Regions from separate parts of the Cryobacterium sp. N19 genome, predicted to be linked through region 1. Evidence: predicted binding sites of a transcription regulator. Region 1 holds the regulator's gene; the other holds the start of a gene.
The links. The regulator LexA, encoded in region 1, represses DNA repair genes until DNA is damaged. The targets are predictions, from matches to a motif close to TCGAACANNTGTTCGA.
Positions count from the first base shown of each region.

Region 2: CXY78_RS08880 (Rv2578c family radical SAM protein) is a predicted target of LexA. The motif match lies at 8,914-8,929, and genes of this name have one in related genera.

Region 1 covers NZ_PJJR01000048.1:289,586-301,464, reverse strand. Annotated here, with positions in the region: gene CXY78_RS07675 (ATP-dependent helicase) at 1-362, opposite strand, end outside; gene CXY78_RS07670 (SseB family protein) at 408-1,268, opposite strand; gene priA (bifunctional 1-(5-phosphoribosyl)-5-((5-phosphoribosylamino)methylideneamino)imidazole-4-carboxamide isomerase/phosphoribosylanthranilate isomerase PriA) at 1,268-2,014, opposite strand; gene hisH (imidazole glycerol phosphate synthase subunit HisH) at 2,098-2,727, opposite strand; gene hisB (imidazoleglycerol-phosphate dehydratase HisB) at 2,724-3,347, opposite strand; gene CXY78_RS07650 (histidinol-phosphate transaminase) at 3,352-4,446, opposite strand; gene CXY78_RS07645 (LysM peptidoglycan-binding domain-containing protein) at 4,478-4,906, opposite strand; gene lexA (transcriptional repressor LexA) at 5,198-5,902, shown strand; gene metE (5-methyltetrahydropteroyltriglutamate--homocysteine S-methyltransferase) at 5,957-8,299, opposite strand; gene CXY78_RS07630 (methylenetetrahydrofolate reductase) at 8,387-9,352, opposite strand; gene hflX (GTPase HflX) at 9,574-11,166, opposite strand; gene CXY78_RS07620 (class I SAM-dependent methyltransferase) at 11,207-11,815, shown strand; gene dapF (diaminopimelate epimerase) at 11,812-11,879, opposite strand, start outside.
Region 2 covers NZ_PJJR01000049.1:200,338-212,216, reverse strand. Annotated here, with positions in the region: gene CXY78_RS08915 (ATP-dependent DNA ligase) at 1-11, shown strand, start outside; gene CXY78_RS08910 (sortase) at 176-706, opposite strand; gene CXY78_RS08905 (sensor histidine kinase) at 898-3,276, opposite strand; gene CXY78_RS08900 (response regulator transcription factor) at 3,276-3,929, opposite strand; gene CXY78_RS08895 (thymidine kinase) at 4,149-4,778, opposite strand; gene CXY78_RS08890 (hypothetical protein) at 4,778-6,193, opposite strand; gene CXY78_RS08885 (ATP-binding protein) at 6,190-7,545, opposite strand; gene CXY78_RS08880 (Rv2578c family radical SAM protein) at 7,670-8,905, opposite strand; gene CXY78_RS08875 (DNA topoisomerase IB) at 9,297-10,472, shown strand; gene CXY78_RS08870 (hypothetical protein) at 10,559-10,951, shown strand; gene CXY78_RS08865 (hypothetical protein) at 10,986-11,267, shown strand; gene CXY78_RS08860 (hypothetical protein) at 11,289-11,597, opposite strand; gene CXY78_RS08855 (malate:quinone oxidoreductase) at 11,732-11,879, opposite strand, start outside.

The sequences.
Region 1 (11,879 bases):
ACCGAGACGTGCGGCGGCTCGAGCCCGAGCCGCTCAGCGGCGCGGCTGACGCCCACCAGGGGCGCGCTGAGGTTGCGTTCCACGTCGACGCCGAGTGCTTTGAGCGGCGAAATATAAAGCACACGAGTGGCGGGTGCATGCTTGGTTTGCTCTGTTCCTGGTGCTGACTCGGTATAGAGCCGGTCGATGGCCCACAGAAACGCGGCCAGGGTCTTCCCTGATCCGGTCGGAGCCACGACGAGGGCGTGCGAGCCCTGCGAAATAGCGTTCCACGCCCCGAGTTGAGCCGCGGTCGGCGCGTCGAACGCTTCGGTGAACCAGGCCCGGGAGGCCAAGGAGAAACGATCGAGAACGTCGGTCATAGGGTTATTGTCGCCTACCCCACCGACATTCGTGCTGCGCAAAATCTAGGCCGAGGCGATGAGCTTCACCCGCAGCGAATCGACACCGGTCGTAATGACCTCGCTCTCCGACCAGCGAGTGCCGAGCCGGCTCAGAATGGTGTCCAGGTCGGGCTGGGTGAGGCCGTCGACCAGTTCCAGTTGTACCACCAGTTCGGGCCCCTCCAGCCGCCCCAACGGGTCGCCGGCTGAGAGCTGAACGGTCAGCACCGACAGCTCCGTTGCGATGGATGCGGCGAACGCGTCGGCCACATGATGGCTGGCATAACTCGGTGTCCAGGGCAGGGATTGGGCGATCGCCCAGAGCGCCGGTCGCCGGATGACGAATTCGCCGGGCGAGGTGGGGTCGAGCACCACGAGGTCGGTGTTTTCCTGCGCGGCGGCCAGGGCGACGCGCACGGCATCCGCTGGAACGGGTCGGGCGAGGGGATTCCAGGCCGTCATGGCGGCCGTGGAGGAGAAGGCGGGTAACACGGTGCGGCCGTCGGGACCGGCCACGGTGATGATCGACAGCTCCTGGGTTTTATCGATCGTCTGCCCGCGTGCGTTCAGGGCGGCCTCGCCGAGCTTCGTCACCAGCGGAATCAGCAGGCGGGAACCGCGGATGGCGTCGATGACGCTTTCTTCGCCCGCTTCCCGAGCCTGAAAGCGGGTGAGCGCCTCGGCAAGCGCGGCGGGGGCTGACCCGTCATCGCCGGCGTCCAGATTGGCCTCGAATCCTCGGCCGGCCCAGGGCTGACCGGCCGAATCGGCCAGCTCGCTCGGCTCACCGGGCTGGCCCGGCGAGCTTTGGGAACCGGGCTGGCTCTGTGAACCCGGTCGACCGGAGGGATCGCCCGTTGAGCCGAGGTTGCGCGCCTTTGCCATTAGTCCCCCGCGACGTCCAGGGCCTCGGCCAGAGTGAACGCGCCGGCATAGAGCGCTTTGCCAACGATGGCACCTTCCAGGCCGAGCGGCACCAGCTTGCGCAGCGCTTCGATGTCATCGAGGCTGGAGATACCGCCGGAGGCGATGACCGGCTTGCGGGTGCGATCGAGTACCTGGCGGAGCAGGTCGATGTTCGGGCCTTGCAGGGTGCCGTCCTTCGTGACGTCGGTCACGACATATCGAGCACAGCCGGCCTCCTCCAGCCGTTCGAGCACCTGCCAGAGGTCGCCCCCGTCCTTGGTCCAGCCGCGGGCCGCGAGGGTCGTGCCGCGCACGTCGAGTCCCACGGCCACGGCCTCGCCGTATTGCGCGATCACGCTGGCCGCCCACTCCGGGTTTTCCAGGGCCGCGGTTCCGAGGTTGATGCGTTTGACGCCCGTTGTCAGTGCTGCTTCCAGCGATGCATCATCGCGGATACCACCGGACAGCTCGATGTTGACACCCTTGACCTGGCGAATGACCTTCTTGATCACGCCGGTGTTGGTGCCGCGGCCGAATGCCGCATCGAGGTCCACGAGGTGAATCCATTCGGCGCCCTGTCTGGCCCAGTCGGCCGCAGCATCTACGGGGTCACCGTAGTTCGTTTCCGTACCCGCCTCGCCCTGCGTCAGGCGCACGGCCTTGCCTCCGGCCACATCGACGGCGGGCAGGAGGACGAGCCTCGGTGTCTTGTTGAACTCGCTCATTGGTGTCCTCGGTTGTGCGGTCGCAGGCTGCGGCCAATTTCATAGTGGTGGGGCGGATTGTGCAGTCTAGGCGCGCAGTTCTATTAGCGCAGGGTACCGATCCAGTTTTTCAACAAGCGGATGCCCGCCTCGCCCGATTTCTCCGGGTGGAACTGGGTTGCGGTGAGCGGACCGTTCTCGATCGCGGCCAGGAACGGCGCTCCGTGTTCGGCCCAGGTGAGCCGTGGTTCGGGGAACGGGGGCATGACCTCAAGCGTCCAGGACTGCGCGGCGTAGGAGTGCACGAAGTAGAATCGCTCGTCTTCGATCCCGCGAAACAGCTCGGAGCCCGGCGCGCTCGTGACGGTGTTCCAGCCCATGTGCGGCAGGATCGCGGCGGGAAGTTCGGTGACCGTTCCGGGCCATTCGCCGAGGCCCTCGGTGTCGACGCCTCGTTCGACCCCGTGCTCGAACATGACCTGCATTCCCACGCAGATTCCGAGCACCGGGCGATCGCCGGCCAGGCGACGGTCGACGATCTCGTCGCCGCGAACCGCTTTGAAGGCCTGCATGACGGCGCTGAACGCGCCAACACCGGGCACGACGAGGCCGTCGGCTTCGAGCGCGACCGTGCGGTCGCTCGTCAGGGTGACGTCAGCGCCGGCCAGTTCGAGCGCCTTGACCGCGGAGTGCACGTTGCCGGTGCCGTAATCGAAGACGACGACCCGAGTCACAGGGCTCCCTTGGTGGAGGGGATGCCCTGCACGAACGGGTCGAGGGCCTTGGCGAGACGGAACGCACGGGCGAAGGCCTTGAACTCGGCTTCGGCGATGTGGTGCGGGTCGCGGCCGCCCAGCACGGTGACGTGCACGGTCAGCCCGGCGTGAAAAGTGATCGCTTCGAAGACGTGACGCACCATGGAGCCGGTGAAGTGTCCGCCGATGAGGTGGAATTCGAAGCCGGCCGGCTCGCCGGCGTGCACGAGGTAGGGGCGACCCGAGATATCGACGACGGCCTGGGCGAGCGCCTCGTCGAGTGGCACGAGGGCATCACCGTAGCGGGAGATGCCCGACTTGTCGCCGAGCGCCTGGCGAATGGCCTGGCCGAGCACGATTCCCACGTCTTCGACGGTGTGGTGCACGTCTATTTCGATGTCACCGCTGGCGCGCACCGTGAGGTCGGTCAGGGAGTGCTTGGCGAAGGCTGTCAGCAGGTGGTCGTAAAACGGCACCGAGGTGTGGATATCGCTGACGCCGGTGCCATCGAGGTTCAGTGAGAGATCGATGCTGGATTCACTCGTCTCCCGTTGCAGGTGTGCGACGCGGGGCGCGGAAATGCCAACAGGTGAGCTCATAGCGCTAGTTTATCGGTCGTCCGAGGCGGGCCAGAGCGTCAAGGAACAGCGAAGTCTCCTTCTCGGTACCCGCCGTCACCCGCAAGTGGTTCGGGATACCGACATCACGAATGAGAATTCCCTCCGCCAGCAGCGCCTCAAACGTCTGCTGCGGGTCGGCCACTCCCCCGAATAATACGAAGTTGCTCCAGCTTCGGTGCGGGGCATAGCCCAGACCGGCCAGCTCGACCACGAGCCGATCGCGCTGTCCACGAATATCGTCGACCATGGCGAGCATCTCCGCGCTGTGCGCCAGGGCAGCGTTTGCGGCCGCCTGGGTGAAGGTGGAGAGGTGGTACGGCAGGCGAACCAGGCGCAGGGCATCCGTTACCGCCGGATCGGCAGCCAGATAGCCGACCCGCGCACCGGCAAAGGCAAAGGCCTTGCTCATTGTGCGTGAGACCAACAGTCGCTCCCGGCCTGGCAGCAAGGTGAGCGCACTCGGAGTTCCGGCGGGCGCGAACTCGGCGTAGGCCTCGTCGACGACGACGATGCCATCGGTCGCGTCGTAGGCGGCGGCGATGGTCTCGAGCGAGAGCGGGGTGCCGGTGGGGTTGTTCGGTGAGCAGAGAAAGATGATGTCCGGATTGGTGCGAGTGATCTGGCTCACTGCGGTGGCCGGCGACAGCTCGTAGTCGGCATCGCGCGTGCCGGCAATCCAGGTGGTGTCGGTTCCGGCCGCGAGGATCGAGTACATCGAATAGGTGGGGGCAAACCCGAGCAGGGTGCGCCCAGGTCCACCGAAAGCCTGCAGTACCTGCTGGAGCACTTCGTTGGAGCCGTTGGCCGCCCAGATGTTGTCGGAGGTGAGTGCCTCGCCAAGATACTGCGCGAGTGCCTCACGCAGGGCGGTGAACTCGCGGTCGGGGTAGCGATTCACCGAGCGGATGGCCTCGGCCAGGCCGGCGAGAATGTCGCGGGCCACTGCTTCGGGAATTGGGTGCGTGTTCTCGTTGACGTTCAGGGCCACCGGAACGTGCAGTTGCGGAGCACCGTACGGGGTGAGGCCTTGCAGGTTGGTGCGGAGCGGAAGATCGTCGAGAGTGGTCACACTCTCCATGCTACGACCCTGTGCTGGCGCGCATTGCTACTTACGAGTTGGCGGGCAGTTCGAGTCGCTGACCGGGCTGGAGCGTTTCGACGGTGAGCGCGTTCAGTCGTTTGATGTCGGCGACGACGTCGCGCGGGTCGGCGGACGGCGAGACCTCTTCGGCGAGGTCCCACAGGGTTTGGCCGGGTTCGACTGTGATGAACCGGGCAGACCCGACGTCGGTCGGCGAGTAGGCCAGCGTCGCCACGATTCCGGAGTCGGTCGTGTACGACGTGAGGTCGATGCCCGTGGCGGAATTGGATGCGCCGGCCGCTCCCCCGTTGAGGGCGAATGCGACGGCACCGATGACGAGGGGCACGGCTGCGAGGGTCGTGAACACCACTCGCCCACGCCGGGTGAGGTGCAGACGGGTGCCGGGGGTACGAGAAGCGCCGTATTCACGGGCTGTGGGTGCAAGTGCTGTGGTCATGTCAAACCTCCAAGGTAGGCGGGCTGCGAGTCTCGTATCCGGCCCTCGGCCGGGAAGGCCGGATACGAAACTATGTTCCGAATATAACTTCGAACAATCGAACATGCAAGCTTTTTCTGATCCTCACCCCGAATTTCGCGCAACACACTCGAATAAGTGTTTGTTTCAGGGCTCGGAACTGGATAAACTTTCGATAGGCCAATTGCTTGATTTACACTCAACCAGACACCACCGACATCCCCGTGTGACACGGTTTCAGACCACGCGGGGCCAACTCCAGGAGGGCACATCGTGACACAGGACACCAGCGGTACCCGTGACAAGGGCGGCACCCGGCGCCGCAAGAGTTTGAGCCAGCGGCAGCTCGCTATTCTCGACGTGATTCAGCGTTCGGTGAGTTCGCGCGGGTACCCGCCGAGCATGCGTGAGATCGGTGACGCGGTCGGGCTCGCCTCACTGTCGAGCGTGACCCATCAGCTCAATCAACTCGAACTCAGTGGCTACCTGCGCCGCGACCCGAATCGTCCGCGGGCACTCGAAGTTCTCATCGAGATTCAGCGCGCTCCCGAAGATGTCGGTACCGGTGACCAGGACAGCTTCCACCCCGGCGTTCAGGTCGGCGACGCCGCGATGGTGCCCCTCGTCGGTCGTATCGCCGCGGGAATCCCGATCACGGCCGACCAACAGATCGACGAGATTTTCCCGCTCCCCCGCCAACTCGTTGGGCAGGGCGAGCTGTTCATGCTCAAGGTCGTGGGTGAGTCCATGATCGACGCCGCCATCTGCGACGGCGACTGGGTCGTGGTTCGCCAGCAGAAGACCGCGGAGAATGGCGAGATCGTCGCGGCCATGCTCGACAACGAGGCCACCGTGAAGGTTCTGCGAAAGCGCGATGGCCACACCTGGCTGCTGCCGCGCAACAGCAACTTCGAACCGATTGTCGGCGACTTTGCGGACATCCTCGGCAAGGTCGTCGCGGTGCTGCGTTCGGTTTAATCGACGAAGGCCCGACCACCAACCGGTGATCGGGCCTGTTTTCGGTCTGCCCCGCTAGACGCCGACGGTGGCATCGAGGCGTTCGCGCACCACCCGCGTCGCGGCGAGCATGTTGTGCAGCGACTGCACGGTCTCGTCGTAGCCACGCGTTTTCAGTCCGCAGTCCGGGTTCACCCACACTTGGCGTTCGGGAATGGATTCCAGGGCGGTGTCGAGCAGGATGGTCAACTCGTCCACACTCGGTACGCGCGGCGAGTGGATGTCGTAGATGCCGGCGCCGATGCCGTGGTCGAAGCCGCCCGCCTCGATTTCCCGCACAACTTCCATGCGTGACCGGGCCGCTTCGATGCTCGTGACGTCGGCGTCGAGGTTGCGGATGGCTTCGATGACAACACCGAATTCTGAGTAGCAGAGGTGGGTGTGGATCTGGGTCGCATCCGCGACCCCGGCCGTGGCGAGCCGGAAAGACCCGACCGACCAGTCCAGGTAGTCGGCCTGATCCTTCTTCTTCAGCGGCAGAAGTTCGCGCAGGGCCGGCTCGTCGACCTGAACGATCTTGATGCCCGCGGCCTCGAGGTCGGAGATTTCATCGCGCAGGGCCAGCGCCACTTGGCGGGCGGTCTCGCCCAGCGGCTGGTCGTCGCGCACAAAGGACCAGGCCAGAATCGTCACCGGGCCGGTGAGCATGCCCTTGACCGGCTTGGTGGTGAGGCTCTGCGTGTAGACCGACCAGTCCACGGTGATCGGTGCCGGGCGCGACACGTCGCCCCACAGAATGGACGGCCGGGTGCAGCGACTGCCGTAAGACTGCACCCAGCCGTTCTCGGTCACGGCGAATCCGTCGAGGTTCTCGGCGAAGTACTGCACCATGTCGTTGCGTTCGGGTTCGCCGTGCACGAGCACGTCAAGTCCGATCTCCTCTTGCAACTGCACAACGCGGCCGATCTCGGCGCGCATCAGCTCGCGGTAGGCATCCGCTGCCAGGGTTCCCTTGAGGAACTGTGCGCGTACTCGGCGAATGTCGGCGGTCTGTGGGAAGGATCCGATCGTGGTCGTCGGCAGTGGCGGAAGGTGCAGCGCCGCCTCCTGGGCGAGGAGTCGATCGGCGTAGTCGCCACGAGTGAAGTCGGCTTCGTTCAGCGCGGCGGCACGGCCGCGCACGGCTCCGTCACGCACGCCGGGAGCGCTGCGCCTGGCCTCCAGGGCCGCCTCGGCCTCGGCCAGCGGCGCCACGATGGCCTCACGTCCGGCGGTGAGTCCGAGCGCGAGGGTGGCGACCTGACCGACCTTTTGGTCGGCGAAGGCCAGCCATCTGGTCAGTGAGCCCGGCAGCGATGTCTCGTCGCCAACATCGTGCGGCACGTGCAGCAGTGACGTCGAAGTGGACACGGTGACCGATTCGGAGAGGGCACGCACGCTCTCGGCGGCCTCGAAGGCACCGGCGAGATCGCCGCGCCAGATGTTGTGCCCGTCAATGACGCCGGCGACGAGGGTCTTGTCGGCCAGTCCGGGGACGGCCCGGGGCAGGGTGCCCCGCACCAGGTCCAGCCCGATCGCCTCGACGGCGGTGGCCGCAAGCACCGGCAGGGCGTCGTCGAGGCTGCCGTAGGGCGCGGCAACAAACAGGGCGGGCCGGCCGGTCAGTCGACCAAGCACTCCATAAGCGGATGCGACGGCCGCCAGCGTCTCCGCGCGCGGCACGTCGATGGATTCACTGACCAGGCCCGGCTCATCGAGCTGCACCCAGTCGGCTCCGGCATTCGCTAACCGCGCCAGGAGCGCCGCATACACGGGAAGGAGATCGTCCAGCCGCGACAGGGGCGAAAAGCCAGCCGGGGCTTCGTCACTGGCCTTGCTGAGCAGCAGGAAAGTGACCGGGCCGACGAGCACCGGACGGGTGAGGAACCCGGCCGCTTTGGCCTCGATGAATTCACGTACGATGCGGTCGCCGGCCAGCGAGAACGCGGTCTCCGGTCCGATCTCGGGCACGAGGTAGTGGTAGTTGGAGTCGAACCACTTGGTCATCTCGAGGGGCAGGTTCTCGCCCGCGCCACGGGCCAGCGTAAAGTATCCGGCCAGGTCGAGGGTGCCGTCAGCGGCGACGAGCGAGGCGAACCGGGCGGGAACCGCGCCGACGGCAACGATGGTGTCGAGCACCTGGTCGTAGTAGGAGAACGACTCGGGGATCGACGAGTCGGTGCGGCCCAGCCCGAGACTGGCGAGCCGATCGCGGGTCTGCTGCCGCAGCCCAGCGGCGACGGCCTCCAGGGCCGGCGCGTCGATCGTCCCCGACCAGAACGCTTCGACGGCTTTCTTCAGTTCGCGCCGTCGGCCGATGCGTGGGTAGCCGAGGATGGTGCCGGTGGGAAAGGTGCTGGAAACTGGCGAAATGGGCATGGTGATTCCTTCACTGGAGCGATGATGGCTGGAACGGTCGGAGGAACGAACGTGGTGGGTGGGCCTCGCGCCTGAGCGGCGTGCGGCCTAGGGCATGGCAGCGGGCACTGGCAGTGCCCCACACCCTTCGAGAACCTTCAGCACGGTGTCGTGCTGGTTGAAGGCGTAGAGGTGAAGCCCGGGGGCGCCGCCCGCGAGAACGTCCTGGCCGAGGCGTACGGCGTAGTCGATGCCGATCTGGCGCTGGCCTTCGTCGGTCGGTTCGACCTCGAGCTGGATGGACAGTTCGGCGGGCAGCTTCTCGCCGGAGAGCTGCAGAATACGGCGCAACCGGTTCGGGCTGGTCACCGGCATGATGCCGGGAAGGATCGGTAAGAGCACTCCGGCGGAGCGAGCCCGCTGGATGAAGCTCAGGTAGTCGTCGGCGTGGAAGAACAGCTGGGTGATCGCCAGGTTGGCTCCGGCGGCCTGCTTGGCCAGCAGGGTGTCGATGTCTTGGGTGACCGATCGCGAGTTCGGGTGGCCGTTGGGGAAGGCCGCAACGCCGATGCGTACCTTGCTGCGTTCCGTTTTCACCCCGCGGGCACCGGGCAGGCCCGGAATCACCGTCTCGATGTACGGCACCCGTTCGATCTGCACTCGATGGATGAGCTGGACCAGCTCCCCCGCGCTGTGCAGGTCGCCGAGAAAGGTGGTGTCGCCCTCATCCGCGCCCTGCGGCGCGTCGCCGCGAATGGCCAGAAAACTGCGGATGCCGGCGTCGAGAAACTCGCGAATGAGGCGGCTGGCTTCTGTGTGCGAGGAGCCGACGCAGGTGAGATGAGCCATGGCATCCACTGAGGTGTGGTCTTTGATGTAGCGCAGCACGTCGAGCGAGGAATTGCGCGACGAACCGTTGGCGCCGTAGGTGACCGAGATGAACTCGGGGCCGGCGGCGGCAAGGTGATCGATGGTGCGGGTGAGAGCGGATGCTGCGGCCACCGATTTCGGCGGGTACACCTCGAACGAGAACGCCGGGCGGGCGTCACACGCGTTGGGCGTTGGGGCGGTCATGGGTCCTCATTCGGCAGAAACGGTACAGCGGGTGATGGCCGGGCGGCCGCGGACACACCAGAACACTGGTGGGTTTTCGCGGGCGGGTGCCGGGCTCGGCTGTCGCTCCATGCCGGGGAATGGATTCCGTCGGCAACGATTGATTAGACACTAACAACACCAGCGCCGGGTCGCACCAATGTGACAGTTCGTGTCATTGGTGCGCCGACGGGCGGTGGGAATCAGGCGGAGAGCGTGGGCAGAATGACGAAGGGGGCGAACTGCGGCTCGATCTCGGGAGTGACGAACGCAGTGACGTGGGTGCCGGTCTCGATGTACTCGGTCGTCTCGATGCGGCCCACGTCGTGCAGAACGGCGATGAGGTCGCCGCGATCATAGGGAATGAGCAGGTCGAGTTCGATCTGCGGTGTCGGCAGCAGCAGCGCAACGGCAGCGAGCACGGTGTCGATGCCCTCACCGGTGCGGGCCGACACGAATGTTGCCTTCGGCTCCAGGCCGCGCAGTACCAGCCGGTCGTCGTCGCTGATCAGGTCGCTCTTGTTGAAGACGACCAGTTCGGGAATATCGCGGGCGCCGACCTCGGAGATGACGTCGCGCACGGTGGCGAGCTGGGCCACGGGGTCGGGGTGGGAGCCGTCGACGACGTGCACGATGACGTCGGCGTCGGCGACTTCTTCCAGGGTCGAGCGAAAGGCTTCGACCAGCTGGTGCGGCAGGTTGCGCACGAAACCGACCGTGTCGGTGAGGGTGTACAGACGCCCGTCGGCGGTCGTCGACTTGCGCACGGTGGCGTCGAGGGTCGCGAACAGGGAGTTCTCGACCAGCACTCCGGCCTTGGTGATGCGGTTGAGCAGGCTGGACTTGCCGGCGTTGGTGTAGCCGACGATGGCGACCGAGGGAACGGCATTGCGCTTGCGGTTGGCGCGTTTGGCCTCGCGGGCCGGCTTCATCTCGACCATCTGCTTACGCAGTTTGGACATCCGGGTGTGAATGCGGCGTCGGTCGAGTTCGATCTTGGTCTCACCGGGGCCACGGGAGCCCATGCCGGCACCGGTGCCACCGACCTGGCCACCGGCCTGGCGAGACATCGAGTCACCCCAGCCACGCAGGCGCGGGAGCATGTAGGCCATCTGGGCGAGTTCGACCTGCGCCTTGCCCTCTCGGCTCTTGGCGTGCTGGCTGAAAATGTCGAGGATGACGGCTGTACGGTCGATGACCTTCACTTTGACCACGTCTTCGAGGGCACGGCGCTGGCTGGGCGCGAGTTCGGTGTCGGCGATGACGGTGTCGGCGCCGAGCGCCTTCACGATGTCGGCGACTTCCTGGGCCTTGCCCTTGCCGAGGTAGGTGCTCGGGTCGGGGGTGGCCCGGCGCTGCAGCAGACCGTCGAGTACGGTTGCCCCGGCGGTTTCGGCGAGGGCGGCCAGTTCGCGCATGGAGTTCTCGGCGTCATCGACCGTGCCGTGCGTGTAAACACCCACGAGAACGACGTTTTCGAGCCGCAGTTGGCGGTACTCAACCTCGGTGACGTCTTCCAGCTCGGTCGATAGCCCGCCGACTCGCCGCAGGGCGTTGCGGTCAGCACGTTCGGACTGGTCGCCGTCGTGCTCGCTACCGTCGTACTCGCCGGATGCGTGAGTTTGCAGGGCCTGGGCTGCCCCGCTGCGGAACAGGGAGTAGCCGGCAGCCTTGCTGTCGGCGCTGGCCAACACGCGCGCGACGACATCGTCTGCGTCTGGGGCTTCTGCACCTGTGTTTACTACCGCGGTGTTTTCTACCGCGTCGTTGCCCGAGGGCGCCGTTGGATCATTCATCCCATTAACCTTAGTTCAACGAAGTTGAAAGGTTCCTCTTATGTCGTCCGACCACTATTTTTCTCCGGCGCCCGGCACCGTACTGAAAACCCGCCAGATCACGGTGCAGTTGCACGGCCAGGATCGGCTCCTGACGACCGCCAATTCGGTCTTCAGCCCCGCCCACATCGACGGTGGCACCGAGGTTCTACTCAAGTACGCCCCCGAGCCGCCGCTGACCGGTCACTTTCTCGACCTTGGCTGCGGCTGGGGCCCGATCGCCCTGCACCTCGCCATGGCCTCCCCCAACGCCACCATCTGGGCCGTCGACGTCAACGAGCGTGCCCTCGATCTCGTGCGCACGAACGCCGCCGCGCTCGGCCTGACCAACATCAACGCCGTGCTCGCCGCCGATGTGCCCACCGACATCAGCTTTCGCACCATCTGGTCGAACCCGCCCATTCGCGTCGGCAAGGACGAACTGCATGGGCTCATGACGACCTGGTTACCCCGCCTCGAATCAGAAGCGAATGCCTGGCTCGTCGTGCAACGCAACCTCGGTTCGGATTCGCTCCAGCGTTGGCTCGCCGCCGAACTCCCCGACAACTTCGAAACCACGCGTGAGGCCATCAGCAAGGGTTTCCGAGTGCTGGCAGTGCACCGCGACTAACCCAGGTTCAGAACCCCGTCGAAGACGAGCTCTGCCGGCCCGGACAGCGACACGTGCTCGCCGT
Region 2 (11,879 bases), on a different contig from region 1:
GCACTGCGTAGCCGGTAACCACGGCCCTGCTGCCGTTGCCCTGGGCGCGCCCGGGTACGTCGCGCGCGCCGGCAGCGGCCCGCCCACGTACCCTCGTGGGCGCACAAAACGCCCCGACACCAGACGGCAGTCGAGGCGTTCCGTGCGAGCAGCCAGGGCTGCCCGGAAAAGCTGGTTACGCGGTGGCCTGCTGACGGCGAACCGAGATGCGCACGACGACGAGGGCGACACCGAGCACGAGGATGCCAGCGGCACCCCAGATGACGAGAACCGGAGCATTGTAGCCGGTCGACGGGAGACCCGTGCCGGATCCGGCGTCGGCTGCAACGATGTCGAGGGTTGCGGTGTAAGTAGCGGAGGCCGCGGAGGCGGTGACCGTGTAGTTGCCGACGGCCTCATCGGGAATCAGAACTTTGACCGAGGAAGAGCCGTTTAGCTCAGCAGGCTTGGTGAGCGACCGGGTGACGGCAGCCTTCACGACGCTCAGCGTGGCGGCGTGAGACCCGGTGACTGTGTACCTGACGCTTTCGCTTTGCTCGAACGCGTTTGCGGCAAAGGCGATGACGGCAGTTTCGCCGGCGATGGGCGGAGCCGTAATGGTCACAACCGCAGGGTCCGACACGTAGTCGGCGGCGACAGCGGCTGGCGCGAACGCGAAGACGGCAATAACGGCGAGTGCGGCCGTGGCTAGGCTTTTCTTGAACATAGTGAGGTTCCCCCTGGGTGCTAGATGGTTGCGACGTCGGTTTCAACGCTTCCCGGCACATCGTCATGAAATACCTAGGCTGCTTCTACGCTAGCGGCCATCTGGTGCAATACATAGGTAGATTGGGGATCAATCTCAGCAAAACGCCGTCATCGCACCCGAAGTGGGGGTGATTAATGCAGAACGCGCGTTCATACCTCCCGCACCAGGCCGTTCCGGGAGATGACCAGCAGCCGGCTCATCGTGATGGCGTTCACGGTGGTCTCCACGATGATCGTCGCGAATTCCGGCCGGCCGGGCGGCAGTACCCGCACCGTCAGTCGCCCCTGCATCAGTCGGTCGAGCTCGCCGCCCACGATCGCGGCCGTCAGCGCAACGGATGCCGGTGGCCGATCGCCGCTGTCGTCGAGCAGCACGACCTCGACCCCGCGGGAGCGTGCCGCCCAGGCTGCCCCGATGATGGGTTCGACGAACAGACAGCGCGCTCGAATGGCATCACGCAGGCTGGCCTCGACCAGTAGGAACTCGTCGCGCTGAAAATCCGTCACCGGGTCGATGCGGGTGAGACGTTCGAGCGAGGGTCGCGCCAACGCGTTCAGTCGGGCGACCTGCACCTGACGTTCGGAGGTGGTCGCGCCGGTGCGGGCCACAAAGGTTTCCCTCTGCAACCGATCGCGGTACAACTCGTCGAGATTGCGTGAGTAGTGCCGCAGGGCCACGGCGAACAAGGTGCCCACCAGGAGGGTACCCGCGTGGCGGCTTGCCTGCAGCAGGCCGTCGCCGACGGTGAGCCCCGTGTGCACCGCCACAGCGATGGAGCTGAAAGCCATCATGGCGTACCCCGCCCAGGCCCAACCGGTGCGTCCGCGGGCGACCAACACGACGAGCAACAGCGTGATGGCGCCCAGGTGCCAGTGGGCGAACGGTCCAACCGGCCCGCTCGGAATGTGGAAGAACATCAGGACGGCAGCGACCGTGCAGAGCAGGAGAACACCTACCGTGCGGATCATCGGCATCGGATCAGCGGCATCACCGGTGACCAGAATCGCCGCGCTGGAGAGCGCGAGAAAAGCAAAGATGCCCAGCGGCATGATGGTGATGCGATCGGAGTTGGCGGCGGCGAGCACCGAGTGCACGACGATGAAGAGCACGACGACGAGCCGGGACAGGCGCACGGAAAGACCGAGCGACGCCGAGAACGACAGGGGACGCGGTGCCGCCCCTGGTATGCGGGCGAAAAGAGCCGTCGCCGCGGTCACGGCCGCCGGAGTGGCCGCTGGCGAGGCCCCGATCGGCGCTATCGTTCGAACCCAGAACAGATCGACAGTGACTCCGTGACCCGGCCGGCTCGTGATGACGGCGCTTCCGCCCGGCACGCGTTCCATGCGACCGACGATGCTCTCCACGATTCCCAGCCGGTTGTCGGGCACTTGGGCGCTGTCGAAACCTACCCCGTCGTCGGTGACCGCCAGGTGAATCGCATTCCGGTCGGCGCTCAGCGTCACACGACGGCGCACCTGATGCGGATGCCCAACTCCGGCGGCGGCGACCGAGTTGCGCAGTGCCTCGCCGGCGGCACCGAGCAGCGCGAGTACGACCGGAGCGGGGATCGGCTTGAGATCGTTCTGCAGAATCGTGACGTGCACCGCGGCCGCGAGCTGCTGGCACTGGTGCCGCAATTGATTGGCGAAGTCAGCCCCGCTGACGGGGGCCGTCCGGGCATCCGTGCCGAGAGCGTCGAGCTGGTCCAGCGTGAAACGCGCTTGGCGGGCGACCACGGTGGGCGAGGCCCGGTTCAGGCCCGCCATCAGCAGGGTGGAGAGCACGCTGTCGTGCACGAGGGCATTGATGGTCTGCCGCTCCGCGCGCCGGGCAAGCCGGGCGGCCTGCTCGGATTCGGCGGCCCGTCGCACGTATTCCTCCCCGTCGACTCGAGCGGCGCTGCGTCGGATGGCCAGCGTCAGCCCCACCAGAACGCTCGACAGAAGGAGCATATAGAGGGCGTCCTGCAACCCCACGAGCAGTGGGTCGGCTTCCGGCGAGGTCGCGCCGCGAATGAGTCCGCTCGCGATAGACGCCAGCACGGCATAGATGCGCGCTGTCCAGGGCCGCACGCTGATGGCGATGGTAACCGTGGGAATGCCCGACAGCATGAGCACCCACGGCACATCGGTGCCGGCCGGGAGGGGTTCGAGCCGCATGACCAGCCACCAGCAGAGGATGAACGAAAAGGTGAAGCCTTCAGTGAGAGCGATGCGCCGTAATACCCGCAGCGGCACCAGATGGGAGAGAAAACCGAGGGCGGCCGGCAACCCCACGATGAACAACCAGCCGACGGTCGACGCGACCGGGAACGGGTTGTAGACCTGGCGCAGGAACACGTCGAGGGACAGCACGCCGAAGATCAGCGCGGTGGCGCCGACGCCGAGGTAGAGCATCCGGGTGAGACGTTCGGTGGCGGATACGTCGTCGAGCTCGGTGGCGCAGGCGCTGGCGGCCGTGTCGGCGTCGGGACGCGCTCTCGGCGGGCGAGGCGGAGCATCCGCTTCGTGCGAATTTCGCTGGGGCATTAGGAGCGGCCGGGAACGGGCAGGATGCCGTCTTCCAGAGCGCGCTTGTATAGGTCGATCTTGGTGTTGGCCGGGCGTCCGACGCGCTCGTACTTGGAGCGAACGCGGCGGATGTAGTCGATGACGGTGGCCTCGGAGAGTGCGGTGCGGGACGCGACGAGGGGCGCTTTCGCGCCGGCCGCGTAGAGCGCGAGTACCTCGCGCTCGCGCGGGCTGAGGCCCGCGTCAGCGAGGTCGGGGTCGCCGTCGAGGGCGGCGGCCCAGTCGGTGGAGGCGATGGTTTCACCGCGCGCGGCCCGGGTGATGGCGTCGAGCAGCACGGCGGCCGGCTCGGATTTGCGCACGACGCCGAGCACCCCGGCGCGGGCTGCGGCCCGCATGAGCTGTGCGTCGTCTCCCCCGGTGAAGGCGAGTACGGCTGCACCCCGGGCGCGAAGCCGGTCGACATTGCTCATGACCGTTGAGCCGTCGGAGAGACGCAGGTCGAGGATGACCAGGTCGATGCGGGTGCCGTGCGGCGTGGTTTCAAGCAGTTCGGTCACCGTGGCGACGGTGCCAGCAACGTGGATCTCGGGGATAGTGGAAAACAACTCGGCGAATCCGCGCGCGACGATCTCGTGATCGTCGATGAGGGCCACTCGATAGCGGTACATGGATTTTACCCTAATGTCTCCTTTCACATCCGACCGCACCCCATTGGGGGCTTTGGGCGCTGTGCCCTGTTTGGGGGCCCACAGAACTGGCGGCTGGACCGGTCTGCTTCGAATTTCTAAGCTGGAAGCGGGGAACTGGGGACAGGGGGTGCTCGCGACGACGACGAGCGTCCCGACCGCGTCAGGCGGGCTGTGCGCTCGGCGCTTTATTCGGGCGGATTATTCGGGCGCTGGCCGGCTGCGATTGTTGAGCACTCCGTGGCTCTCGTCGAGATAGCAGCTGCCGCAGAGCGACTCGTAGGTGACCTCTTCGCCGTCGATGGCCACCTGGTCGCCGTCGAACACGAACGCGCCGTCGATCTTGCGCCCGTTGAACACGGCTTTGCGCCCGCAGCGGCAGATGGTTTTGAGCTCTTCGAGGCTGTGGGCGACCTCGAGCAGGCGGCGGCTTCCGGGAAAGGCGACGGTTTGAAAGTCCGTGCGGATACCGTAGGCCAACACGGGTACGTTCTCGATAATGGCGATGCGCAGCAGGTCGTCGACCTGGGTTTCGGTGAGAAACTGGGCTTCGTCGAGCAGTAGGGCGCTTACGTCACGGCCGGACTGTTTTAAGACCTCGCCGCGGTGCTGCTGGAACGCGGCGTAGGCATCCGTTTCGGGAGTGAGCAGAAAGTCGACGGCGCGGGTGACGCCCAGCCGGGAGAGGATGCCGCGGTCACCCTTGGTATCGACGCTCGGCTTGGCGAGCAGCACGTGGTGGCCGCGCTCCTCATAGTTATAGGCCGCCTGCAGCATGGACGTGCTTTTACCGCTGTTCATGGCGCCGTATCGAAAGTACAATTTCGCCATTATTTGATGCCTTTGGTCGTGGTGCGCTCAGCGTCAAATTCTAGCGTGAGCAGCGGATGCCGGCTGGTCACCCGCACCCGGGTGAACACGGCGCGCAGCACACTGAGGTACGGGCGCAGGGCTCGGCGGCGGTGAAACGGCGGCAGGGAGATGCCGGCCTGGATCGTGATGGTGTCGATGGCGCTCAACCCCGTTGTGCGCGGCCTGGGGGCGGTGGCGGCGTGCACCTGGGCCTGCGCTCGGGCCTGGGCCTTGGCCTGGGTGGCGGCCTGCTCTTCGGCGGCGGTGACGATGGCAATGGTCGTGGTGTCGGCGGCCGGTGTTGGGCGGGCTCCGCGGTGGCCGAAGGCCTGGGTGATCTGGTCGGTGTCGGCGGGGGCTTCGCCGGATCCGTCGATCTGCACGACCAGGCTGGTGGGGTCGAAGCCCTTGAGCCGACAGAGGGCCACGATCAGGGCACCGACGGCGGCGCGCTGATCGGAGTCGAAGCCGGTCGCGCGGCGCTCGGGGTCGGCGATCACGCACAGCGGGTTGAGGCCGCGCTCGGTGAGTTTGAGGCGTTCGCGGTCGATGAGGTCGTCGAGCCAGGTGTGGTCGACCTCGGCCACGAGCACCCGCCGCACCTGGAAGGCGAGGGAGCGCGCCCGTTTGATGTCGGCTGCTGTCAGGGTTTCTCGCTCGAGTACGTCGGCCAGAAAGGGGAGCACATCGGCGCCGAGGTTTTTCAGACGCTGATCGACGACCTCGGTGGCGAGAAGACCCCGGCTCTCTTCGGTGCGCGCGCGGATGGCGCGGCGGGCATCCGTTTGCCAGCGGTGAATGGAGTTGACGACCTGGCGCGAATACGCCGCCGAGGCGAGCGCGGGGGCGAGCACCTGGGTCATGGCGATGATGGCGAAAAGGAAAGGCGGGGTCTGGATGCCGAGAAACGGAGACTGGGCCAGGGCCGTGACGCCGACGACGACGGCGGCGGAGACGCCGAGCGTGAGGATTTCTTTCCACGGACGGAATGGGGCAAGGGCGAGGAGCAGCAGGCCGAGTCCGATCGGGGCGAAGTCGTCCTGGATCATGCCGTTGAACTGCCAGGTGCTCGCCGCGGCGAGCAGGTGCGCCGCGAGGCCGAGGGCCACGATCACGACGGCGCGGGTGCGGGTGAACGGCGCCAGATCGGGGCGGGCGGCCCACACCAGCACGGCGGCCGCGATCATGAGCACGGCAACGGAGGCCGCGGCGAGCTCAGTGATCTGGATCTCGTGCATGCGCGATATCGTCGCGACGATGGCGTAGGTCACGACGATGAGGGCGACGACCGGGGCGAGGGGCCACGCGGCGAGGCCGCCGATGGGGTCGAGGCGCTGCTGCGAAGCGGATGCCGGCGCGCGCGGCCGGCGCGGAGTGGGGGTCGCGCGGGTCATCGGGGGTTCCGTGGGGTCGCCGGGTTGTGACTGGGCGGGGTCGCGCGGGTCATCGGGGGGTTTCGCGGGGTCGGGCGGTTTCGCGCGGTCTGGCTGGTGGCAGGGTTCGTGGGCGTGTGTGTGGCGGCCGGAACCGTCAGGCGCACGCTCGTGCCGGCGCCGGGGCGGCTCCAGATCAGCACGGATCCGCCGAGTTGTTCGATGCGGCGCCGCACCGACTGCCGCAGACCGAGGCGGTCGGAGGCGGATTCCGATTCGGTGAAGCCGCGGCCGGCATCCGTTATGAGCAGTGAGATTGTGCTCAGGTCGGATTCGATGGCGACCTCGGCGGAGGCGACTCCGGCGTGCAGGATGACGTTGACGAGGCACTGCTCAACGGCGAGGCCCACGTCGCGGTCGCTGCCGGCGTCGAGGCACGCGAGGGCATCGCGGTCGCCGGTGACTTCGACAACGAGTCCGCGGTCGCGTGTGCGTTCGATGGCGGTGTAGACGGCGCTCGACAGCCAGGCGTCGCTGACGGGTGATTTCGGGGTGTTCTCAGTGGCTGTGCCGGTGACGGTTGGTCGCGGGGCGGTGTTGGTGCGGGCGTCGATGTCGGTGAGCCAGTTGGTGTCGTGCAGGGTGGCGAGCGTGTAGTTGAGGCTCGCCCGGAGGCCCGGCGAGAGGGCGCCGGGTTCGGCCAGGGACAGGGCGACGAGCTGGGCCACGGTCGTGTCATTGAGTAGGGCGATGGCGCGGGTGTCGAGGGCGTCGCGGAGCTGGCGGTTGGATCCGTCTTGCACGGCACGGTGGATTGCGGGCTGGGCGGCGTTGCTCGCGCGGCGGTCGATTCCGGCGAGCACCATGACGCCGACAAGCACGAGGTAGGTGGAGAGGGTGAACAGGTCGGGCCGGTAGGGCACTGCGGTACCCAGGATGGCGAGGAACGCGGCGGTCTCGGCGAGGATGAACGCCGCGGTGCTCCAGAGCACGCCGGCGAGGGCGGTGGTTCCGGCGCCGCCGACCATGACGAGTGCCATCTTCGGCAGGGCAACGAGGAACATATTCGACGTGGGGAATACGTCGGGAACGCCGAGCACGGTCGTGGTGAAGACGTAGACGCCGAGGGTTCCGACGATGAGATAGGCGACCGCCAAAGTGATGCGGCGGTGCCGGGTGAAAAGAATGAGCAGGGCCCCCATGGCGGCCACGACCACGATGGTGATCCAGAGTTCGGGGCTGCGGGTGAGGCTGAGAATGCCGACGGACACGACCCCGGCCATCAGGCAGGTCAGCGCGAACCAGTGTGCGGCCCGTGCGAGGGCGCGCGCGAGCGTCAGCTGCACTAAGTGGCCGGGTAGACCCAGAGACATATTTTCCCCCTGGTCAAGTATGCCACCGGGGTTGAATGGGGGCGGGTGGTGGTTGGGCGGGTGGCATAGCCGTGGGTCGATCATGGGCCCAGTTTCCCGGCCCCGGCCCGGAAAGTCTGACCGGTCAGAACAGGGTGGGTGAGAGTTCGGGCGGGAGCTCGGCGGCGATCAGCGACCGCGGGGACTCGGAGCCCGGGGCCCACCTTGTGACCCCAGGCCCAGTTTCTAAACTGGGCCCGGGGACGGGGCCCGGGCCCCGGCCCCGGGAAGCGCCCGGTGCAGAGGCCAGCGCAGAACCCGGGCCCGGCGCACGGAGAAGGGCGGGCGCGTGGGAGGCGGGCACGGGCATCCGTTCCGGGGAGGACGGGAAGGCGCTGGAGCGCAGCCCGCCGGTGGAGGGGTCGACGACCCCGCGCTCGAGGCCGTGCGCTCGAATGAGGGGTTTGATGCGGGCGGCGAGCCAGGTGCGGTACTCCTTGGGGGCGTATTGTCCGCGGGCGTAGAGCTCCTGGTAGCGGCCGACCAGTTCGGGATGCTCGCGGCCGAGCCACTGCAGGTACCAGTCTTTGACTGCGGGCTTCAGGTTGAGCCCCGAGTAGAGCACGCTCGTCGCCCCGGCAGCCTTGGCCTGGCGCAGCGCCTCGTCGAGGTGGGCTCGGGTGTCGGTGAGAAACGGCAAAATGGGCATGAGAAAGATGCCGCAGTCCAGGCCGCGTTCCCGCACCGTGGTGACCGTGGCGAGGCGTGCCGTGGTGGTGGGGGTGCCCGGCTCGACGGACTGCTGCAGCTCGTCGTCGTAGATGGCGATCGACATGGCCAGATCGACCGGAACATGCTCGCTCGCCTCGACCAGCAGGTCGAGATCGCGGCGCAGCAGGGTGCCCTTGGTGAGAATGGAGAAGGGCGTCTTGCTGTCGGCGAGGGCCGCTATGATGCCCGGCATCAGCCGGTAGCGTCCCTCGGCGCGCTGGTACGGGTCGGTGTTGGTGCCGAGCTCCACCGGATGCCTCCCCCACGTCGGTTTCGCCAGCTCTTTTCGCAAGACCTCGGCCACGTTGACCTTCACAATGATCTCGCTGTCGAAATCCTTGCCGGCGTCGAGGTCGAGGTACTGATGCGTGGGACGGGCGAAGCAGTAGGTGCAGGCGTGGGAGCATCCGCGGTAGGGGTTGATCGTGTAGCCGAACGGCAGAGCGCTCTGCCCGGGCACATGGTTGAGCGCCGACTTGGCGAGGATCTCGTGGAACGTGATCCCGGCGAAGTCGGGCGTCTGCACGCTGCGCACGAGGTTGTTCAGGCGGGCCAGCCCCGGCAGGGCGCCGGGCCGCTCGGTCTGTAGTTCTTGTGAGCTCCACCGCATGCCCCAAGTCGAACACAAGTTCGATTGGATTGCAAGTGTCTGCCGAAAAACCCGGAGTGAGCGGACGCCCGCGGCCCGCGCCGGGCTCGCGGAACTCAGCAGGGTTCGCGGCACTCCTACAGAGGGGTGCCGCGAACGCGTTCGAAGGTCGCGAGCGGGCGAGCCGGGCGCGAGCAGTGGCATCCGCTCGCAGCACGCGTTAGGGAAGTTGGCACTGGTTTGAACACGTGCAGGCTTCCTCAACACGTGCCACGAGCACACCGGAGGGGCTCGATGGGCGAGCGCGCCTGAGGGGCTCGATGGCCGCGAGCGCGCGGACACCGGCGCCGCGGCATCCGCTCGGCGGGGAATCGCTGTATTGTGCCGACATGCGATCAGAAGCCACACCGGCATGACCCGGCTGCGACGCAGTGACCCGACCCGGCCGGGGTACACGCGAAAGCGCGCCGGCACGGGCTTCAGCTACCGCGACCCCGCCGGGCAGAAGGTGACCGAGACGGCGCTGCGCGAGCAACTCGCGGCGCTCGCGATTCCGCCCGCGTGGAACGACGTGTGGATCTCGCCGCACGCGAACGGGCATATCCAAGCGATCGGCATCGACGCCGCCGGGCGCCGCCAGTACATTTACCACCCGGTGTGGCGCGAACAGAAGGACCGCCTCAAGTTCGAGCGCGCGCTGCAGCTGGCCGAATCGCTGCCGCGGGTGCGCGGCCAAGTCACCCGTGAGCTTCGCGGCGACGGCCCGCCGCGCACCCGGGCGCTCGCCGCGGCGTTTCGCATGCTCGACCTCGCCTCGCTGCGCATCGGCAGCGAGCGCTACGCCGATACGTACGGCAGCCACGGCCTTTCGACCCTGCTCTGCTCCCACGTAACGGTGCGCGGCGACGTGGTGCGGCTGAATTTTCCGGCCAAGAGTGGGCAACAGTTTCAGGGCGTCATAACGGATGCCGACCTCGCGTTGTATCTGCGCGCCCGCCTGCGCGAGCGGCCGGCCGCACCGCTGCTGTCCTGGGTACTGGATGACATCGAGGACATCGTGTCGGCCGCCGACATCAACGATTTCATCAAGGAACGAACCGGCGGGGAGTTCACGGCGAAGGACTTTCGCACCCTGCGGGGCACGGCCGCCGCCGCGCAGAGCCTGGCGGCCAGTCTCGCCGAGAGTTTGAAGGTGACCTCGGAGGCGGGCGGCCGGCCGGCGGTATCCGGTGTGGCGGGCTCTGCCGGGCGGCCACGATCGTCTGGCGGCACGGATGGCGCGGGTGCTGCAGGTGCGCCGGGTGCGCAAGCCTCAGCTGCTGGGCCGGCGGGATCGGCCGCGCCCGCGGCATCCGCTGCCCGGCCGCCACGTGCTGCGCCGCGCAGCCGGCGCCAGGACAACCGTGTCATCGCCGCAGCCATGCGTCAGGCGGCGGATGCGCTGGGCAACACGCCGGCGATCGCGCGCACGAGCTACGTGGATCCGCGCGTGGTTGACCTCTATCTCGCCGGTGAGACCATCGACCCCGCGGGCCGAGTCTCGGTCGAGACGGCGCTGCGCACACTTTTACTCGGCGAAGCGACCTGATGAATCTCACCCGTTCGGGGTATAACTTGAGTGCCGCCCGCCGGTCGCCGCTGCGACCCGGCCGTCCCCATGAGAAAGGTAGACCTGTGACTTACGACTCCGACCCCGACAACCAGCCGCCGCTCGATGCCCCCGACACCCCAGAAACCGAATCGGCGCCCGAGGCCCCGGCTTCGCCGACCAACCCCGATCAGCTGGTCGGGCCGGATGGGCCCGACGGGCCGGACGACGAATACGCGGGCTCAGCCGTTCCGGTCGCAAGCGCGGGCACCGGTCCCGATGGGCCGGCCCCGAGCGACGACGGCTCGACAGCCGGGGAGGCCGCCGCGCCCGACAGCGATGCCGAAGACGATCAGGACAACGTCGACAACGAGCCCAACCTCGACGACATCGACCCCGCCGACAACCCGTCAAACCCCGATCTCGTCGGGCACGACGTCGACGCAGAAGACCCCCGCCTCGCCGAACCCACCGCGTGACGTCCCCGCACCCCGCAACCCCTAAGGAGTCCCCATGAAAGGCAAGTTCTTGTTCCTCGCCGGTACCGCGACCGGCTTCGTTCTCGGATCCAAGGCCGGCCGCCAGGCCTATGACCGGCTCAGCGCGAAAGCCCACGAAATGTGGGGCGACCCCGCCACGCAGAAAGTCATCTCGCAGGCCGAGACGATTGCCCGCGACGCCGCGTCCGTGGCACAGAACAAGGTGAGTGACCTGCTCGACCGCACCGAAGCATCCGTCAAGAAGGAGCAGCACCACACCAATCCCACCACGGGTGCCGACGGCCACGAAATGTAGACCGCGGGCCGACCGTCTCGGCTAGTCCGTGACGCGTGAGACCTGGCGGCTGCCGGGCCGCATTGGTGCGCCCGGGCCGGGTGCACCGCGCACCAAAAAACTGGCTTGGGCCCGGTCGAAGGATGAGTAGAACCACCTCGTGGTGAGCACGCCGAGCTTGGTCACCTCATAGGCGTCCCCGCTCTGCTGGATCACTCCGAGCAGGGCGGCCGGGTCGCCATCGAGCATGTGCGAATCTCGCACCAACCATTCGGTCGGGGTGAGCTGGAGAATGCCGAGCTGCGATACGAGCAGATTCTGGGCATCCGAAACGCCATTGTTCGGGTTCACGTGCCGCCTCCTGGCCGCCATTGGGCTTTAAGTAGACATCCGCTAACTCCCGCATTCAAGGGGTTGACAGCGCCCTCCTACGCGATCCCCGCCCGGCTCCAATCTTCCTTCCGCGAGAGCGAGGCGAGCTGGGACTAGTTCGTGAGGTTCAAGACCTCGGCGGTCGCGGCGAGGGACGCGGCAGCAGCAGCGGGGTCGTCGGAGAGGCGGGTGCCGTAGCTGGGGATCATCTGGCGGATCCGCGGCTTCCAGCCCTCGATGCGGTCGGGGAAGCAGCGCGCC